Regions from separate parts of the Streptococcus sp. SCPM-O-B-15304 (M98) genome, predicted to be linked through region 2. Evidence: predicted binding sites of a transcription regulator. Region 2 holds the regulator's gene; the other holds the start of a gene.

Region 1 (6,963 bases), on a different contig from region 2:
ATGATACCAACTTGGATGTCATCCGCAACTGCAACACCTTCAGCAAGAAGGTTAGCTTTTTCTTCATCGAAGACTGCTTTAGCTGCACGGAATTCTTTCAAAAGCGCAACCATCGGGAACATGATACGCAATTGACCGTGTACAGAAGCACGAAGAAGAGCACGGATTTGAGTGCGGAACATTGCATCTCCTGTTTCAGAGATAGAGATACGAAGAGCACGGAATCCAAGGAATGGGTTCATTTCATGTGGCATATCGAAGTAAGGAAGTTCCTTGTCACCACCGATATCCATTGTACGGACAACAACTGGTTTACCGTTCATTCCTTCAAGAACAGCCTTGTATGCTTCGTACTGCTCGTCTTCAGTTGGGAAGTCTTGAGAATCCATGTACAAGAACTCTGTACGGTAAAGACCTACAGCTTCTGCACCGTTGTCATTAACACCTTCAACATCTTTTGGAGTACCAATGTTTGCTGCCAATTCGAAGTGTTTGCCATCAGCAGTAACAGTTTGAGCATCCTTCAAGAGTGCCCATTCAGCTTTTTGTTGAGCGTAAGCTTCACCAGCTGCTTTAAATTCAGCCGCTTGTTCTTCAGTCGGGTTGATAATCACTTCACCTGTAATACCATTAACGGCAAGTAGGTCACCATCTTTAACGATTTCAGTGATATTGTTTGTACCCAAAACTGCAGCGATTTCAAGTGTACGAGCCATGATAGCTGAGTGACTTGTACGACCACCAATGTTTGTTACAAAAGCTTTAACAAAGTTTTTGTCCAATTGAGCTGTATCAGATGGAGTCAAGTCGTGAGCAATCACGATTACTTCTTCATTGATAGAAGCTGGGTTTGGCAATTTTTTACCAAGAAGATTTGCCAATACACGTTTTGTTACGTCACGGATATCCGCTGCACGTTCTTGCATGTATGGGTTGTCTTCCATGCCTTCAAAGATTGTGATAAACATGTCTGTAACTTCTTTCAGACCTGCTTCTGCATTCACTTTCTTAGCACGGATAGTTTCTTTAATTTGACCGATCAATTCAGGGTCAGCAAGAACCATCAAGTGGGCGTCAAATACTTGTGCCGCTTCTTCACCAAGCGTACCTACAGCCTTCTCGCGGATAAGAGAAAGCTCGTTTTGAGAAGCTTCAAGAGCAACATCCAAACGAGCCTCTTCTGCATTTGTATCTTCGACTGTAACAGTCTCGAATGATAAATCCGGTTGAACGAGTAGATATGCTTTTGCAACTGCAACACCGTCAGATGCTGCGATTCCTTTAAGCATTTCTGTCATTTCCTTATGCCAATCCTTCTTTTTCCATTGTTTCTGAGATTGCAGCGATAGCGTCATCAGCGTCTGCACCTTCAGCAGTGATTGTAACGTCAGCACCTTGACCAACACCAAGGCTCATTACACCCATGATAGATTTAAGGTTAACTGATTTACCTTTGTACTCAAGAGTGATATCTGAAGCAAATTTGCTAGCAGTTTGTACCAACAATGTTGCTGGACGTGCGTGAATACCTGTTTCTGCCACTACGTGGAAATCTTTAGAAGCCATAGTTTGACTCTCCTTTAATAGTTTTCTTGTTGAGTTACATATCTGATAACCCTTACAATTTAGTATTATATCACCTTCATTGATATTTTTCAAGTATTTTATGGACTTTCTTCAATTTCCTTTCAGATAACTTGCTGAAAATCTTCTATTAAATTTAGCAAAACACAGTATGTAGTTTTTGTTAAGTTGTCTATAATGAAATCATTGATTTTTCTGTCGTTGTTTCTCAATGCTACACTATATATTGTGTTTGTTAGTAAAATCAGTAAAATAAGTACACAAGATTTAGTTTTAGAAAGTTGACAAAGTTTTTTTTTCTGATATACTAAGAAAGTAATAAATTTTTAAAGAGGAGTTACAGAAATGGTAACCGTATATTCTAAAAACAACTGTGTCCAATGTAAAATGACGAAACGTTTTTTAGACAGTAATAATGTTGAATATAAAGAAATCAATCTTGATGAACAACCTGAATACATTGATCAAGTAAAAGAGCTTGGCTTTAGTGCTGCTCCTATTATTCAGACACCAACAGAAGTTTTCTCTGGTTTCCAACCAGGTAAACTTAAACAACTTGCTTAAGAATCAGGACAAAAGCTTCTATGTCTACCTTAGAAGCCTTTCTTTTGTAATTAGATAAAGGATTTTTTATGGGATTAAAACAACTTGAAGATGTGACTTACTTCCGTCTTAATAATGAAATTAACCGTCCTGTGAATGGACAAATCATGCTTCACAAAGACAAGGAAGCTTTAGAAGCCTTCTTTAAAGAAAATGTTGTACCAAATACAATGGTTTTTAACTCAATTACGGATAAAATTAATTTCCTCATTGAGCATAACTACATTGAGACAGCATTTATCAAGAAATACCGTCCAGAATTTTTGGAAGAACTGCATCAATTTATCAAGGATCAGAACTTCCAATTTAAGTCTTTCATGGCTGCCTATAAATTCTATAATCAGTATGCTCTGAAAACTAATGACGGGGAGTACTATCTTGAAAGCATGGAAGACCGTGTCTTCTTTAATGCCCTATACTTCGCAGATGGTGATGAAGCGATTGCTATTGATATTGCTAATGAAATCATTCACCAACGTTATCAACCTGCTACTCCTTCTTTCTTGAATGCAGGTCGTGCTCGTCGTGGTGAGTTGGTATCTTGCTTCTTGATCCAGGTAACAGATGATATGAACTCTATCGGACGTTCTATCAACTCTGCTCTTCAACTTTCACGTATCGGTGGTGGTGTGGGAATTTCCCTCAGCAACCTTCGTGAAGCTGGAGCTCCTATTAAAGGCTATGAGGGTGCTGCTTCTGGTGTCGTACCAGTTATGAAGCTTTTCGAAGACAGCTTCTCTTACTCTAACCAACTCGGTCAACGTCAAGGTGCTGGGGTTGTTTACCTCAATGTCTTCCACCCAGATATCATCGCCTTCCTTTCAACTAAGAAGGAAAACGCCGATGAAAAAGTGCGTGTCAAGACCCTTTCACTTGGTGTTGTGGTTCCAGATAAATTCTACGAATTGGCTCGTAAAAATGAAGAAATGTACCTATTTAGCCCATATTCTGTAGAAAAAGAGTATGGAGTACCTTTCAACTATATCGACATCACTGAAAAATACGATGAACTAGTTGCAAATCCAAACATCCGTAAGACAAAAATCAAGGCGCGTGATTTGGAAACTGAGATTTCTAAATTGCAACAAGAATCTGGCTATCCTTATGTAGTCAACATCGATACTGCTAACCGTGCAAATCCAGTCGATGGTAAGATCATCATGAGTAACTTGTGTTCAGAGATTCTTCAAGTCCAAGAACCAAGTCTTATCAACGATGCGCAAGAATTCCTCCAAATGGGGACAGATGTTTCATGTAACCTTGGTTCAACTAACGTGGTCAACATGATGACTTCACCTGACTTTGGTCGCTCTATCCGTGCAATGGTACGTGCCTTGACCTTCGTTACAGATAGTTCACACATCGTCGCTGTTCCTACTATCGACCACGGAAATAGTCGAGCTCATACCTTCGGTCTTGGAGCTATGGGACTTCACAGCTATCTTGCTCAACAATTGATCGAATACGGATCACCTGAGTCTGTTGAATTCACAAGCATCTACTTTATGCTTATGAACTACTGGACCTTGGTTGAGTCAAACAATATCGCACGTGAACGTGGTGTTACCTTCCACAACTTTGAAAAATCAGACTACGCAAACGGAAGCTACTTTGATAAGTACACAAGTGGTGAGTTTGTTCCAAAATCAGACCGTGTTAAAGAACTCTTCAAAGATATCTTTATTCCTACTGCTGCTGACTGGTCTGAACTCCGTGATAAAGTTAAAGCAGATGGACTTTACCACCAAAACCGCCTTGCTGTAGCACCAAATGGTTCTATCAGCTACATCAACGATGTTTCTGCTTCTATTCACCCAATTACGCAACGTATCGAAGAACGTCAAGAGAAGAAAATTGGTAAGATCTACTATCCTGCTGCTGGTTTGTCAACAGAAACTATCCCTTACTACACTTCTGCTTATGACATGGATATGCGTAAGGTCATTGATGTTTATGCTGCTGCGACTGAGCACGTGGACCAAGGACTTTCACTCACACTCTTCATGCGTAGTGATATTCCAACAGGTCTTTACGAATGGAAGAAAGAAAACAAACAAACGACACGTGACTTGTCTATCCTTCGTAACTATGCCTTCAACAAAGGTATCAAGTCTATCTACTACGTCCGTACCTTTACAGATGATGGTGGAGAAGTCGGTGCTAACCAATGCGAGAGCTGTGTGATTTAATTCAACTCTCAAAAAAATTACATTTACTTAATCCATTAAACGTATTTTGCTGATAAAATCATGTAAGAATTTAAAAGTCGGGCTTCCGACTTTTTGTTCGATTATAGCATAGAATTATGATAAAATAAGAATGATTATGTTATCGCATTACTACACACAGAAAGAGATTTCAAATGAAAACTTACTACAAAGCCATTAACTGGAATGCCATCGAAGATGTCATTGACAAATCAACCTGGGAAAAACTGACTGAGCAGTTCTGGCTCGATACGCGTATTCCCTTGTCAAATGACCTAGATGACTGGAGAAAGCTTTCTAACAAGGAAAAAGACCTTGTTGGTAAAGTTTTTGGAGGTTTGACCCTTCTTGATACCATGCAATCAGAAACTGGTGTTCAAGCCCTTCGTGCTGATATTCGTACGCCTCACGAGGAAGCTGTTTTTAACAATATCCAATTTATGGAATCTGTCCATGCCAAATCTTACTCTTCTATCTTTTCTACCTTGAATACCAAGTCAGAAATCGAAGAGATTTTCGAATGGACCAACACCAATCCATATCTTCAGAAAAAAGCTGAAATTATCAATGAAATCTACCTAAACGGAACTCCACTAGAAAAGAAAGTAGCTAGTGTTTTCCTTGAAACCTTCCTTTTCTACTCTGGTTTCTTCACACCACTCTACTATCTTGGAAACAACAAGTTAGCCAACGTAGCTGAGATCATCAAGTTGATCATTCGTGACGAGTCTGTACACGGAACCTACATCGGCTACAAATTCCAACTTGGTTTCAATGAATTGCCAGAAGATGAGCAAGAAAAACTCAAAGAATGGATGTACGACCTTCTCTATACTCTTTATGAGAATGAAGAAGGCTACACAGAGAGCCTCTATGACGAAGTCGGATGGACTGAAGAGGTTAAAACCTTCCTTCGCTACAATGCAAATAAAGCCCTTATGAACTTGGGGCAAGATCCTCTCTTCCCTGATTCAGCTGACGATGTCAACCCGATCGTTATGAACGGGATTTCAACTGGTACATCAAACCACGACTTCTTCTCTCAAGTTGGTAATGGCTATCTACTTGGTGAAGTTGAAGCTATGCAGGATGATGACTATAACTATGGACTAAATTAATATCTAACCTAAAAAACATCTAAGTTTAATTACAAACTAGATGTTTTTTTTTGTTTATTTTTGTTTTCTTTAAGTTGCTTAGCTGTTTAAAATATGATAAAATAATATTAGATTTGGGGGTGGTTCAATGCTGAAGCAAGAAAAATTAGATACTATTTTAGAAATTGTAAATACAAAAGGAACTATCACTGTTAAAGAGATTATGAATCGCCTTGATATTTCCGATATGACAGCTAGACGATATTTACAAGAGTTAGCGGATAAGGATTTGCTGGTTCGAGTTCATGGAGGAGCTGAAAAACTTCGAACAGGTTCCTTATTAAATAATGAGCGTTCTAACGTTGAAAAACAAGGGCTACAAACAGCAGAAAAACAAGAAATTGCTCGCTTTGCAGGTCACTTAGTTGAAGAAAGAGAAACTATTTTCATTGGTCCAGGTACCACATTAGAATTCTTTGCGCGTGAACTTCCTATCGATAACATTCGAGTTGTTACCAATAGTTTGCCTGTATTTCTCATTCTAAATGAGCGTAAGCTAACTGATCTCATTCTAATCGGTGGTAATTATCGTTCAATTACAGGAGCTTTTGTCGGTACTCTCACTCTTCAAGATATCGCTAGTTTGCAATTTTCAAAAGCCTTCGTTAGTTGTAATGGTATCAAGGATCATGCTATCGCTACTTTTAGTGAAGACGAAGGTGAAGCACAGAAATTAGCACTAGAAAACGCCAATAAAAAATATCTCCTAGCTGACCATAGCAAATTTGATAAATTTGATTTCTTCACATTTTACAATATCTCAGATATCGACACCATTATCACTGATTCAAAATTAAGTGACCAAACACTCCAATCACTGTCTAAACAAACTAAAATTATCAAGTCAAAACCTTAAACTCTACAACTAGTCATAGAATTTAGTAGCTACTACTAATTCCATGGCTAGTTTTTTATTTTTCAAAAATTATAAAAAGTTCTCGAAATGTTTATAGAAATTTACCAAACACAAATATTATAGAACTAAAAAAACCTGAAAGTTATATCTTTCAGGTTTTTTGATTGGAATAATCAACTAATAGAATCGTTAGAAGATTTATTCTTCATCATCACGCTTACGACGTTTAGCCACTAATCCTAATCCAGTTAGACCTGCTACAACTCCAAGGAGAGCATTTGCAGCTGAAGCAGTTTCACCTGTATTTGGTAATTGCTTACGGGCCTTAGTGGTATCAGTTTGAGGAGCTTGACTAGTTGAAGTCGAATGAATCATAGACGCACTTGTTGATGTTGATGCTGATTCAGATGCTGATTCAGATGCTGATTCTGAAGCTATTTCAGTCAAATAAGCATCTGGATTGTCAGTAAGATAGTTTTTGACTCTATCTCTATCAACTTTTCTTGGTTTTGTTCCTTTTACTTGATGGTTTAGCTCTCCTGTTTTCTCATTTAGC
Region 2 (6,963 bases):
ATACTCAAGGTAATAAGTAGTCCACCAAAAACCAGACCTAGAAACACTAACATAATCATTTGTTGATCGGGAGTATCGATGGATTTTAGGGAACTAGCTTGAGCCCCGATAAGGACAGAAAGGGCCAGTACAGCACCATAGAGGGCTAAATACCATTTGTTAACATTTTTAAATTCATAACGAACTAAATTCCAAAACATAATAATCTCCTTTATCTAGGCTTTGAATTCGTGGCGGAAGAGCTGGTCGATAGACTCTCCAGACTCATAGCGAATATCATCAACATTTCCTTGACGGACGACTTTTCCATCCTTGAGGAAGATAATCTCATCCAAGATTGGTTCGATATCTGAAATCAAGTGGGTTGAAATCAAGACAGTTGAAGTTGGAGAGTAGTTGTTAATGATGGTGTTCAAGATATAGTCACGAGCTGCTGGGTCGACACCCCCGATTGGTTCATCAAGCACATATAGACGAGCATCGCGACTCATGACAAGGATCAACTGAACCTTTTCTTTGTTCCCTTTTGAGAGTTTCTTGAAACGGCTATTTTCATCGATGCCAAGGTCACGAAGAAGACCTTGAGCACGTTCCAGATTAAAATCTTGGTAGAAGGTCTTGAAATAAGTGAGAGCTTCCTTGACCTTCATTTGCTCGTTTAGATAGGTCGTATCAGGCAGATAAGAAACAATCGCTTTAGTTGCTGGGCTTGGTTCCATACCATTGATAAGGATACGCCCTTCCTCTGGCTGCAGCAAGCCGTTGATTAGTTTAATCAAGGTTGTCTTTCCAGAACCGTTTGGACCAAGGAGGCCAACGATTTTTCCAGCTGGAATTTCAAGGGAAACATTTGTAAGAGCAGGACTTGCTCCATAGGATTTTGACACATTTTCAAATGCTAACAAGGTCATAGTTTAAACTCCTTCAATATAATCTCTCAAAACAGTCGGTAGTTCTTCTTTTTCATAGCCGAATTCTACCATGCCTGTTACAAACTGTTGCAGCTGTTCTTCTGACAGTTGCTTACGGGATTGGAGGATCAAGTCCAAATCCTCTGTGACAAAGCGTCCAGATGTTCGCTTGGTATAGACAAAGCCTTCTCTCTCCAAGTCCGATAGGGCGCGCTGGATGGTGTTGGGATTGACACCTGCCTCGCTAGCTAATTCTCTAACGGTTGGAAGTTGTTGATTGGGCTCGAGTTTATGGGAAATAATCTGCAATTTGATTTTCTCCATAATCTGCAAATAAATGGGTTTATTGTTATCAAATGTCCAAGACATCACGATCTCCTTTCTAATTACTTTTGTGTTAATTCAATAATACAACAAAACAAAAAACTTGTCAAGCCAAAAGGAGAATTATTTTGGGAATCTCTTAAAAAATGGTATAATGAAAAGAAAACGACAAGGAGGGAAAGGCATGCGTTGTCCAAAATGTGGCGCTACAAAATCAAGTGTGATCGATAGTCGCCAGGCTGAAGAAGGAAATACAATCAGAAGAAGACGTGAGTGTGAAGAGTGCCAGCATCGGTTTACAACCTATGAACGTGTTGAAGAGAGAACACTGGTTGTGGTCAAAAAAGATGGTACACGGGAACAATTTTCAAGAGATAAAATCTTTAACGGGATTATTCGCTCAGCCCAGAAACGTCCAGTGTCTAGTGATGAGATTGGCATGGTAGTCAATCGCATCGAACAAAAACTCCGTAGTCGCAATGAAAACGAAATTCAGAGTGAGGATATTGGTTCCTTGGTTATGGAAGAGTTGGCAGAGTTAGATGAGATTACTTATGTACGTTTTGCCAGTGTTTACCGTAGCTTTAAGGATGTGAGTGAGCTTGAAAGCCTACTCCAGCAGATCACACAATCCTCTAAAAAGAAAAAGGAAAAATAAATGAAGCCAAATGACCGTTTTTCTTTTGTAAAGAATAATCGGGTGTCGCAAGATACCTCATCAATGGTGCAGTGTTACCTCCCGATTATCGGTCAGGAGGCGCTGAGCCTCTATCTTTATGCTGTGACTTTTTGGGATGATGGTCAAAAGGAGCATCTCTTTGCAGCTATGCTCAACCATCTGAATTTTGGGATGGATAGTCTTTTAAAGGCTTTTAAAACTCTGACAGCTATGAAATTGGTGACCCTCTATCAGCAGGGGGATACCTATAATTTGTTACTCCATTCTCCCTTATCAACTCAAGAATTTTTACAACATACAGTTTATCGGACCTTGTTAGAAAAAATGATTGGGGATAGTGCGGTTGCAGCCATGAGACAGGAAAGTGTTGAAGGGGAACCTATCTCGGTGGCCTTGAATCAAATCTTCCCTCAGTTATCCGAGTCTGCGAGTCAAGAAACCTCTAGCAGTCAGCCTGCAGTAGATGATTTTGATTTGGAGCATTTCCGTCAGCTCATGGCCCGTGATGGTCTTCGCTTTCAAGATGAGACTTCGGATGTTTTGGGCTTGTTTGCAATAGCAGACGAGCAAAAGTGGACCTGGTTTGAAACTTATCAAGTAGCCAAAGCGACAGCAGTGTCGCAAGTGATTTCTGTCAAACGCATCCGTGAAAAGATAGCGCAAAAGCCTGTGACTTCTGACTTTAGTCCCAAGGAGGCAACCATTATCCGAGAGGCTAAGAGAAAGACAGCCTTACAGTTCCTTGCTGAAATCAAGCAGACCCGCAAAGGAAGTATTACCCAAACTGAACGGGACCTGCTCCAGCAGATGGCAGCCTTGGGTTTGCTGGATGAAGTGATCAATGTTATCCTGCTCCTGACCTTTAATAAGGTTGATTCAGCCAATATCAATGAAAAATACGCCATGAAGGTGACTAATGACTACGCCTATCAAAATATTCGTAGTGCCGAGGAGGCTGTCCTCCGTATTCGTGAACGTGGCCAAAAAGCAAAAACGCAAAAGCAGAATCAGACTGCCCCAGCAAAAACCAATGTGCCTAAATGGAGCAATCCTGAATATAAGAATGAAACCAGCGAAGAAACTCGCTTAGAACTAGAACGTAAGAAAAAAGAAATGTTAGCTCGATTAGAAAAAGGAGGAGACTAGATGGAAAGTGTCGGAGACGTACTCAAGCGTCAACCAAGCCGATTTCAGTATCAGGATTTGGTCCAGCAAATTGTGAAAGACCCTGATGTTGCGGCCTTTATCCAGAAAGAATCTCTCAGTCAGGAGGAGTTGAACCGAAGTATTTCCAAGTTTAACCAATATATCACTGAGAGAGATAAGTTCCTCCGAGGAGATACAGACTATATCGCGCGTGGCTACAAGCCTATCCTAGTCATGAACCATGGCTATGCAGATGTCTCTTATGAGGAAACTCCGGAGCTAATCGCGGCAGAAAAAGAAGCGGCGATTAAAAATCGTCTCAAGCTAATCAATCTTCCAGCTAGCCTCAAAAAAGCCAGTCTAGCTCAAGTAGATTTAGATGATTTGGGGCGCTTGTCCGTTTTTGAAAAGCTCCTAGCCTTTGTGGAGCAATATCCAGCTATTCGAAAAGGTCTGTACTTATATGGAGACTTTGGTGTGGGTAAAAGTTTCATGGTGGCTGCCCTAGCCCATGATTTGTCAGAAAAACGTGGCGTTTCATCAACTCTCCTCCACTATCCGAGCTTTGTCATTGATGTCAAAAATGCTATTGGGGATGGCTCTGTCAAAACCTTGGTAGATGAAATCAAGCTGGCAGAAGTTCTGATTTTGGATGATATCGGTGCTGAGCAATCAACACCGTGGGTCCGTGATGAAATCTTGCAGGTGATTCTTCAGTATCGCATGCAGGAAGATTTACCGACTTTCTTTACTTCAAACTTCAATTTTGAAGATTTGGAAAAACATTTTGCAAAAGGCAAGAACGGAAATGACGAAACTTGGGAAGCCAGACGTGTCATGGAACGTATCCGTTACCTTGCTGAAGAAACACAACTAAAAGGAGAAAACCGTCGATGACAGAAACAATCAAATTAATGAAGGCTCATACTTCAGTGCGTAGATTTAAGGAGCAAGAGATTCCCCAAGAAGATTTAAATACCATTTTGTCTGCAGGACAAATGGCTTCTTCTTGGAAAAATTTCCAATCGTATTCTGTGATTGTAGTTAGAAGTCAAGAAAAGAAGGATGCCTTATTTGAGTTAGTTCCTCAAGAAGCGATTCGCCAGTCTGCAGCCTTTCTCCTCTTTGTCGGTGACCTAAACCGTGCAGAAAAAGGAGCCCGTCTTCATACGGATGTTTTCCAACCTCAAGGGGTGGAAGGACTCCTCATCACTTCAGTAGATGCTGCGCTTGCTGGGCAAAATACCTTGCTTGCGGCAGAAAGCCTAGGCTACGGAGGAGTGATTATCGGTTTGGTGCGTTACAAGTCTGTTGAATTAGCAGAATTGTTCAAGCTTCCTGACTATACCTATCCAGTATTTGGGATTGCACTAGGTGTGCCAAATCAAAAGCATGATGTAAAACCAAGATTGCCACTTGAGAATGTTGTCTTTGAGGAAGAATACCAAGAACAGTCAACGGAGGCTATTGAAGCCTATGACCGTGTACAGACTGAATATGCAGGTGCGCGTGCGACTACAACTTGGAGTCAACGTTTGGCAGAGCAATTCGGTAATCCAGAACCAAGCTCGACTCGAGAAAATCTTGAGCAGAAGAAGTTATTGTAGAAAGTGAGAAAACATGGCCTTACCAACTGTTGCCATTGTGGGACGTCCCAATGTTGGGAAATCAACCCTATTTAACCGTATCGCGGGAGAGCGCATCTCAATCGTAGAAGATGTTGAAGGTGTAACGCGAGATCGTATTTATGCCACAGGTGAGTGGCTTAACCGTTCTTTTAGTATGATTGATACTGGGGGGATCGATGATGTCGATGCTCCGTTTATGGAACAAATCAAACACCAGGCAGAAATTGCCATGGAAGAAGCAGATGTTATCGTCTTTGTCGTGTCTGGTAAAGAAGGAATTACAGATGCGGACGAATACGTTGCCCGTAAACTTTATAAAACTCATAAACCAGTTATCTTAGCCGTTAACAAGGTTGACAATCCAGAGATGCGAAATGATATCTATGATTTCTATGCTCTAGGATTGGGTGAACCGCTACCGATTTCATCTGTTCATGGTATCGGGACAGGGGATGTGCTGGATGCTATTGTGGAAAATCTCCCACATGAAGTTGAAGAAGAAAATCCAGATGTTATCAAATTCAGCTTGATTGGACGTCCAAATGTTGGAAAATCTAGCTTGATCAATGCCATTTTGGGAGAAGATCGCGTCATTGCCAGCCCTGTCGCTGGTACTACTCGTGATGCCATTGACACTCATTTTACAGATGCTGACGGTCAAGAGTTTACCATGATTGATACTGCTGGTATGCGTAAATCTGGTAAAGTCTATGAAAATACTGAGAAATACTCTGTCATGCGTGCCATGCGTGCTATTGACCGTTCAGATGTAGTTTTGATGGTCCTCAATGCCGAAGAAGGTATTCGTGAGTATGACAAGCGTATCGCTGGATTTGCCCATGAAGCTGGTAAAGGGATGATTATCGTGGTCAATAAGTGGGATACTCTTGAAAAAGATAACCATACTATGAAAAACTGGGAGGAAGATATCCGTGAGCAGTTCCAATACCTGCCTTACGCACCGATTATCTTTGTATCAGCTTTGACCAAGCAACGTCTCCACAAGTTGCCTGAGATGATCAAGCGAATCAGCGAGAGTCAAAATACCCGTATTCCATCAGCTGTCTTGAATGATGTGATTATGGATGCTATCGCCATCAATCCAACACCGACCGACAAAGGAAAACGCCTCAAGATTTTCTATGCGACTCAAGTGGCAACCAAACCACCAACCTTTGTTATCTTTGTCAACGAAGAAGAACTCATGCACTTTTCTTACTTGCGTTTCTTGGAAAATCAAATTCGCAAGGCCTTTGTCTTTGAAGGGACACCGATTCATCTGATCGCAAGAAAACGGAAGTAGTGGATGTAAAAAAACGATAGAACATCAAGACTTGTTCTATCGATAATCTACCCCATCAAATCATTTGCAAAAGATGTGAACAGGATTTGGTTTGTAGGATATTATTGAAATTGAAAAAGGATGGAATGATTTTCCATCCTTTTTTATAGCGGAATAAATCTATATTCCTAGGGGGACAATATTTATACTCAATGAAAATCAAAGAGCAAACTAGGAAGCGAGCCGCAGGCTGTACTTGAGTACGGCAAGACGAAGCTGACGTGGTTTGAAGAGATTTTCGAAGAGTATTAATCTTTCTTACCTTTTAGTAAGAAGGTAGCCGATAAGGCTAGGCTGAGACTTGCCATAAAGAGGAGAGGGCTAGCTTGTTCACCTGTGGCTGGGAGTTGTTTGTCATTCGTAGAAACCTGATCATTGGCTTCATTACTTTCAACCAATGGTTTTGTGGTTTCTAGGTTTCTTTCTTCCGTATGAGCTGGGACAGGTTTAACAGTTGAGCCTTCTGTCTTGTAAACAATAGCGTAAGTGCTCACGTCAAAAGTAATAAACTCAATCATACCGTCTCGAATGGTGAATTCTTGTGGTTTTAATTCATTTGTTGAAGTTAATTGATAGAGTTCTTGAATATCACCGGATACTGGTAGTCGAACGAGTACAGCACCTTTGGCTTGAACTGGCTGTCCATCTTTATCCTTGAGTTGAAGAGTGTAAGCATCGTATTTCTTGCCCAAGAGTTCTTTGTTTTCAACTTTTTGACTGTCGAGGTAGCTTGCGCCTCCTAGTTCAGTTGTTCCACTGATAACTTGAACTCTTGTAGTCTTGTCTTTCAATACTTTGAGTTTAAACTCAGGAACTGTGTTACTTGGCGCGGCTTGACCACTACCTGTCCCGATAGGGCCAGTATATTCAGGTCTTTCCACAGTAGGTGCTTTCTGATCCCCAGTTGTTCCGATAGGACCAGTGTATTCAGGT

What was found. The regulator NrdR, encoded in region 2, represses ribonucleotide reductase genes. The targets are predictions, from matches to a motif close to ACACNATATATNGTGT.
Region 1: nrdH (glutaredoxin-like protein NrdH) is a predicted target of NrdR. The motif match lies at 1,801-1,816, and genes of this name have one in related genera.

Annotation. Positions count from the first base shown of each region.
Region 1 is NZ_JBYQGQ010000008.1:95,658-102,620, forward strand. Features, by position in the region: gene ptsP (phosphoenolpyruvate--protein phosphotransferase) at 1-1,298, opposite strand, end outside; gene AC3E7H_RS06530 (phosphocarrier protein HPr) at 1,303-1,566, opposite strand; gene nrdH (glutaredoxin-like protein NrdH) at 1,930-2,148, shown strand; gene nrdE (class 1b ribonucleoside-diphosphate reductase subunit alpha) at 2,217-4,376, shown strand; gene nrdF (class 1b ribonucleoside-diphosphate reductase subunit beta) at 4,550-5,512, shown strand; gene AC3E7H_RS06550 (DeoR/GlpR family DNA-binding transcription regulator) at 5,640-6,407, shown strand; gene AC3E7H_RS06555 (LPXTG cell wall anchor domain-containing protein) at 6,606-6,782, opposite strand; partial or broken gene AC3E7H_RS06560 (IS630 transposase-related protein) at 6,834-6,963, opposite strand, start outside.
Region 2 is NZ_JBYQGQ010000013.1:20,449-27,411, forward strand. Features, by position in the region: gene AC3E7H_RS08100 (hypothetical protein) at 1-200, opposite strand, end outside; gene AC3E7H_RS08105 (ABC transporter ATP-binding protein) at 216-911, opposite strand; gene AC3E7H_RS08110 (GntR family transcriptional regulator) at 915-1,280, opposite strand; gene nrdR (transcriptional regulator NrdR) at 1,420-1,893, shown strand; gene AC3E7H_RS08120 (replication initiation and membrane attachment family protein) at 1,894-3,060, shown strand; gene dnaI (primosomal protein DnaI) at 3,061-3,957, shown strand; gene AC3E7H_RS08130 (NADPH-dependent oxidoreductase) at 3,954-4,667, shown strand; gene der (ribosome biogenesis GTPase Der) at 4,681-5,991, shown strand; gene AC3E7H_RS08140 (SIALI-17 repeat-containing surface protein) at 6,279-6,963, opposite strand, start outside.